2 regions of the Croceicoccus sp. BE223 genome follow, and region 1 is predicted to be linked to the other one. Evidence: predicted binding sites of a transcription regulator. Region 1 holds the regulator's gene; the other holds the start of a gene.

What was found. Region 1 encodes LexA, which represses DNA repair genes until DNA is damaged. Its sites were predicted from a motif close to GTTCCNCNCTTGTTCT; they were not measured.
Region 2: J2X37_RS08640 (PA0069 family radical SAM protein) is a predicted target of LexA. The motif match lies at 1,593-1,608, and genes of this name have one in related genera.

The regions. Positions count from the first base shown of each region.
Region 1 is NZ_JAVDWB010000006.1:28,877-32,263, forward strand. It holds gene J2X37_RS12515 (molybdopterin molybdotransferase MoeA) at 1-950, shown strand, start outside; gene lexA (transcriptional repressor LexA) at 1,037-1,717, shown strand; gene J2X37_RS12525 (ComEC/Rec2 family competence protein) at 1,724-3,387, opposite strand, start outside.
Region 2 is NZ_JAVDWB010000003.1:230,267-233,653, forward strand. It holds gene J2X37_RS08635 (hypothetical protein) at 1-140, opposite strand, end outside; gene J2X37_RS08640 (PA0069 family radical SAM protein) at 497-1,585, opposite strand; gene J2X37_RS08645 (YcxB family protein) at 1,708-2,169, shown strand; gene moaB (molybdenum cofactor biosynthesis protein B) at 2,204-2,731, opposite strand; gene J2X37_RS08655 (lytic transglycosylase domain-containing protein) at 2,731-3,387, opposite strand, start outside.

The DNA of each region.
Region 1 (3,387 bases):
CGTTTGGCGGACAGGTCGGCGCAGGCGAAGCCGTGCGGATCTCGACCGGAGCGATCGTGCCGCCCGACTGCGACATGGTCGTAGTTCAGGAGCAATGCGAGGTAGAGGGAACAAATATTTGTTTTTCAGGCAATCTTCCCGATCCGCGTGGGCGACATATCAGACCTAGCGGTCTGGATTTCGCAGCCGAAGACCGGATTCTTGCAAAAGGGTCCGAACTGCGCGCCGGCAGTGTCGCCCTCGCCATCAGCGCCGGTCACGCGATCTTGCGTGTGCACGTTCGCCCGCGGATCGCGATCATCGACAGCGGCGACGAACTGGTCAGGCCTGGCGACCCGTTGGGCGCAGGTCAGATTTCGGCAAGCAACGGGCCAATGCTGGCAGCGATGCTCGACCGGATGCCTTGCGAGGTGCTTGGCGCCGGGCCGGTGGCGGACGACGTGGAAGCGATCGCCGCTGCGCTGACCGATCACGAATATGCCGACCTCGTCATCACCACCGGCGGCGCTTCGGTCGGGGACCACGATCTCGTCCGTCCGGCACTGGAGCGGATCGGGGCCAGCATCGATTTCTGGCGCGTGGCCATCAAGCCCGGAAAGCCGCTGATGATCGCGACCCGCGGCAAGCAGGTCATTCTCGGGCTGCCCGGCAACCCCGCCTCGGCCTTCGTGACCGCGACGCTCTTCGCGCTTCCCATCGTGCGAGTCCTCCTCGGCGCCGCAGACCCTTTTCCCAGGCGCGAGCCCGCCATTCTGGCCGCTCCTCTCGCCCCCACCGGAAAGCGCGCCGAATTCGTCCGCGCGCGGCTGGCCGCGAACGGCGTCGTCCCCCTCGACCTGCAGGACAGTGGCGCGCTTTCGCCCTTGGCCGCAACCGACGCGCTGATCTGCCGCGCGCCGCACAGTACCGCGGCCCAATGTTCCGAACACGTGGAAATCATCCGGATCTGATCTTTGCCGTGCTTGACGAGACCGATTTTGTTTCATAATTGTTCCTTGTTCGTTCGCAAAGGAACGGCGAATAGGGAACATCGGTCATGCTCACCCGCAAGCAGCACGAACTGCTTCAGTTCATTCAGCGCCGGCTCGAAGAGTCAGGCATTTCGCCTTCTTTCGAAGAGATGAAGGACGCGCTCGACCTCAAGTCGAAGTCGGGCGTGCATCGCCTTATCTCCGCGCTGGAGGAACGCGGCTTCATCCGTCGCCTTCCCAATCGCGCCCGCGCGCTCGAAATCCTGCGACAGCCCGACGATGTGACCGCGGGGCGCCCTGCTTCGGCAAAAGTGGTGGAACTGGCGAAGGCGAAGCCCGCACCGCTTCGCGAGGCGGCCAACGACGTGATCGAGATCCCGCTGCACGGCCGCATCGCCGCGGGCGCGCCGATCGAAGCACTGGAAGACGGGCAGATCCTCCCCGTTCCCGCCGCCTTGCTCGGCGCGGGGGAGCACTACGCGCTGGAAGTTTCGGGCGACTCGATGGTCGAGGCCGGTATTTTCGACGGCGATTTCGCCTTGATCCGCAAGACGAACACGGCCCGCGACGGCGAGATCATCGTTGCCCTCGTGCGCGGGGAGGAAGCAACCCTCAAGTACCTGCACCGGGAAAACGGGATGCTCAGGCTCGATCCGGCCAATGCCGCCTACTCGCCGCAAGTCTATGGCCCTGACGAAGTGGAAGTGCAGGGCAGGCTCGCGGGCCTGCTGCGCCGCTACCACTGAAACTCGCTACCAGCCGTGCCGGTCCCCGTCGGGACGGGCACGGCGCACTACGCGCTCATCGATATCGATAATCGCGCCTCCCTGTCGGGCAAGTTCGCGTTCGTCGAGGCGCAGCCACGTCGGTCGGCAGTCATCGGGCAGCATGTCGGGCGAAATCGCGATCGCCACTTGCCCGCACAGGCGCGACAGTCCGACGGTGCGGGAGGCAGCGGCTCCGCGCACATAGATGAGCCTCACCGGCCCTTCTGGCGACATCAGCGCAAATGTGCACGGCCCCTCGGCGCACGACGTTTCCGGGCGGTCGGCAAGGTGTCGTATCCTTGCCTCAGGCGTGCCTGCCATCTCGAACAGCGCCTTGTCGTCAAACCGGGTCTCGGCCTTGGCTCGATAGGCATCGCCCCCCTCTGTCACCACGACCTGCCGCCCGTCCCCCGCGATCAGCACGTCCGGTGGCGGGGCCATCGCGATCCCGGTCAGCCCAAGTCCGTAGGGGACAGTCCCGAGCAGGCGAGCGCGGCCCGACCACAGCGCCAGCCAGAAGCCACCGACGCAGCACAGGACGATGGGCCACAGCGGGATGAGCGAGGTGACGATCACCGCTCCCGGCCGCGACGCAGCGAAGCGGGCCAGACCGAGCATCACATCGATCGCCATCCCGCCCGCCCACCAGGCGGCTGCGCCCAAGCCTGCTGCATCGAGCAGCATGGCCAGACCGATCGCGGGCATGATGACCACGGTCGTCAGCGGAATGGCGACGAGGTTGACGAGCGATCCGTAGACGCCTGTCCGTTGGAAATGGAACAGGACCAGCGGCATCAGGGTCAGTTCGACCACAATCGCGGTCAGGAAAAGAAGGCCGAGCCATGTCCCCCATTTCATGATCGGACCGCTGGTTCGCCCCCGCTCGCGCCAGCGCTCGACCGGCCCTGCGTTGTGCAGTGCGACGATCGCGACGACAGCGGCGAAGCTCATCTGGAAACTGGGCGAGATCGCCGCTTCCGGCCAGAAGAGCAGTACCGTGATCGCGGCCACCGCGATGAGCCGAAGCGATAAGGCCCGCCGCCCTAGCGCCAGGGCCAGGAGAACGAGGATCGCGGCGATGCAGGCCCGGATCGTCGGCAGTTCCGCTCCGGTCAACAGCGTATAGCCGATCCCCGCCCCGGCGGAGAGCAACGAGGCGACCAACGGCAGCGGCAGACGCAAGGCCAGCCATGGGAACAGCCCCAGCCCGCGCATCGCGACGAACCACACGACGGCGATGACCGCGCCGACATGGAGTCCGCTGATCGAGAGGAGATGCGCCAGCCCCGCGTCGCGCATCGCCTGCGTATCCTCGTCCGACAGGCCGGTGCGGTTGCCGGTGACCAGCGTCTCGGCAATCGCGGCCGCCGCTTCGCTGCCACCCATCGCGACGGTGCGCCGGGAAACCCAGCCCCCCAGCCGCTCGCGAAAGCCCGGTTGTTCAGCCCTGCCCGGATGCCCGCGCATGTCCGGCGCACCGAGGAAGGACCCGACCGCCGCGACGCCATCGAACCAGGCGGCGCGAGCAGGGTCGTAGGCGCCGGGCACCACCGGGCGGGACGGCGCGATCAGCCGCATCTTGGCCGTCCCGGACGCGCCGACGACGAGATCGGGACGCGCGTATGCCTTGTCGACGCTGATCCTTGCGC
Region 2 (3,387 bases), on a different contig from region 1:
TCGGCTTTCTGCTCGGCGACCACCTCGTTCATCTCGCCGTGCGTCTTCCGCGCCTCGGCTTGCATCTTCGGCAGGTTCTTCATCCCCGTTGCCGCGCTTTGCGCTTCCCCTTTCGCATGGTCGTAGGGGCGCTGCTGCATCGTCGAATCGACGAATGCGCGGAAAGTCGATCTCCTTCATCTCGTCCACCGCCTGCGCGTCGTAACCCGACTTACGCTTCGTGACCGGGAGGTTGCCGAACGGCAAGGCGCCGAGCTCATGGGTGCCGCTCATCAACCGCGCCACCGCATCCCGTGTAGACATGCCGTAGACCGGGCCGCGCGCGGTATCGACCCGCTCCAGCGTTCCGAACCTGAATGACGGGGCGAGGTACGGGGCCAGCCTGACCCCGACGACGGCGACACCGCCGATCAGCATTTCCTCCACCGGCGATCCCCTGCGGACTTGGCAGGGATCTTCGCGCAGGACGGGCTTGCGCAATCGTAAAGCACCGGCGTCACAGCAGGAAAAGCTGTCCGTCGAGCGCCGGTCGGCGAAACCGGGAGCAATCCAGCGCGACCTGCTTCTGGGCGATGCCCGCACGCCGCACGGCAAGCCTGAAACGCTGCCGGAACAGGTCGGCAAAGACGCCCTGCGGATTGAAGCGCGCGTGGAAGTTCGGCTCGTTGTCGCGGCCGCCGCGCATCGCCTGGACCATGTGCATGACCTTTGCGGCGCGGTCCGGAAAGTGGACATCCAGCCATTCGCGGAACAGCGGCGACACCTCATGCGGCAGGCGAAGCATGATCCAGTTCACCGAGTTGACGCCGACCGCCCCGGCACGCGCGACGATGCTTTCCATGAAGTGATCGGTCACCGCCGGGATCACGGGCGCGATCATGCAGTGGGCGGGCACCCCGGCGTCGACCAGGCGCGCCACCGCGTCGAGCCGCTTGGCCGGGGCAGAGGCGCGCGGTTCGAGAAGGCCCGACAGGCGCGGGTCGAGCGAGGTGACCGACAGTGCAACAGAGACCAGCCGCTGCTTCGCGAGTTCCGCCAGCAGGTCGAGGTCGCGCAGGACGCGCGCAGACTTGGTGGTGATCGCCACGGGGTGCCGGGTCTCGAGACAGATTTCGAGGATCTGGCGGGTGATGCGGTAGCGGCCCTCGATCGGCTGATATGGATCGGTGTTGGTGCCCATCGCGATGACCTTTGGCGCATAGGCCGGTTTGGCCAGCGTTGCGCGCAAAAGGCGCGGCGCATCGGGCTTGGCGAAGAGCTTCGTCTCGAAATCGAGGCCGGGCGACAGGTCGTGATAGGCATGGGTGGGCCGGGCGAAGCAGTAGACGCAACCGTGCTCGCACCCCCGATAGGCGTTGATCGAACGATCGAAGGGAATATCGGGCGAGGTGTTGAAAGACAGGATCGCGCGAGGGTGTTCGTCCGTCACTGTGGTACGCAGGCGCGGGGCGGGACCGTCGATATCCTCGGAATCGTCCAGCCAGTCACCATCGGCCACCCGCGCGGCGAGCCCGAAACGGCGCGGCACGGCGTTCGTAGGCGCGCCCCGTCCGCGGGTGGCGATGGGATGGATCGAGTCGTCCATGACGAAAAGAACATATAAAGAACACGGGGCGCGCGCAACGGCTTGGCGGCACAATCTGATCCCGCTAGCATGAGGGTATGGACAGGGGGCCATTCGCATATCGGATCAAGGAAGCCGAGGCCGTGGCGGCTGCACGACACGCTGCGCGAAAGCGGATGCGGCAGCTACCGACCATGTTGCTGGTGGTGGTCATAGTCGCGGTCTCGCTTGCCCTTCTCGCGCTCGACGTCATGGATGGTTATTTAAACATCGCCTCGACCGCCGCTTTGGTCCTGGCCCTGCCAGCGGTGTGGATTGCGGTGATCGTCATTGTGCCGGTGCAGGCCCGGCGGCAGTACCGCCAGAGCGCGCAGTTGCGCGACGATCAGACCGTGTCTTTCGATGACGAGGCCATCACCTTTGCGAGCAGGCGCGGCACGGTCCGCCTGCCGTTTTCGGAATATCGCGAGTATCTCGATAGGGGCGGGCTGATCCTGCTCTACCAGACCGAGATGTTCTACAACCTCGTTCCCCGCCACGCACTAGGCGATGCGGGGGACGAAATGCTGGCAAGGTTGCAGGCGGCGGGCGTGCGACGGCTCTGAAGGCGTGCCGGTCCTGGCCCCAGGCCCTCGCGTTCTAGACCTCCCGGAGACGCGGCATCAGTTCGACGAAGTTGCAGGGCCGGTTCCGGCTGTCGAGCTGTTCGGCCAGGATGCCGTCCCACCCGTCCTTCACCGCGCCGTTCGATCCGGGCAGGGCGAAGATATAGGTGCCGCGCGCCACCACCGCGCAGGCGCGCGACTGGATCGTGCTGGTGCCGATGGTCTGGAAGCTGAGCCAGCGGAACAGTTCGCCGAAGCCGGGGATTTCGCGGGTCTTCACCCGGTCCAGCGCTTCGGGCGTGACGTCTCGGCCGGTCAGGCCGGTGCCGCCGGTGATGACCACCGCATCGACGTTCTCGTCCTCGATCCAGGCGTGGAGCTGGGCAGTGATCACGCCGACGTCGTCCTTCAGAATCGTGCGGTCGACGAGCGTGTGGCCCTTCGTCCGGATGCGGTCGGCGAGAATGTCGCCGCTGGTGTCATCCTCCGGCCCGCGGGTGTCGGACACCGTCAGCAGCGCGATGCGGACGGGCTTGAAGGTGCGGCTCTCGTCGATCGCCATCAGCGGGTCGCCCCGGACAGCACCGGCTTGCCCAGCCGCGACACCGCGCCCGCGCCGTTTACGCCGGGAAAGCGCGGCCAGAGGTTCTGGGCCAGCGCCTCGCGCACGTCGGACTGGTCCCCTTCCTGGCGGCGGTACATGAGGTAGTTGCGCGTCACGATCGCGACGTAGCTGCGCGTTTCCCAATAGGGGATCGATTCCATCCACAGCAGCGGATCGCCCTGGTCGCGCACTTCGCTGTTCCAGCGGGTAATCGGCGCGAGGCCCGCGTTGTAGGCGGCCATGATCTTGGGCAGCAGGCCCTGCGTCCCGCTCGAATCGCGCAGCATCTCTAGGTTGCGCTGCCCGAAGCTCATGTTGGTGGCGGGGTCCTTCAGGTCCACCTTCGTCGCGTCCAGGCCCAGCGTCGGCGCGTGCTGGCGCACGGTGATCGGCGTGATCTGCATCAGGCCGACCGCGCTGGCCGGGCTGACCGCCTCGGTCCGGAAGTTCGATTCCTGCAAGGTATGCGCATAGGCAAGGGCGGGATCGACGCGCCAGCCTTCGCGGGGCTGCCAGCGGGTGAGCGGGTAGCGTGTCGCCGGATCGGGCGATGCGCCACGCGGCGCGTTATAGGCCATGTAGAGCTGCGCCCCGGGCAGCCCCAGCGCGCGGGC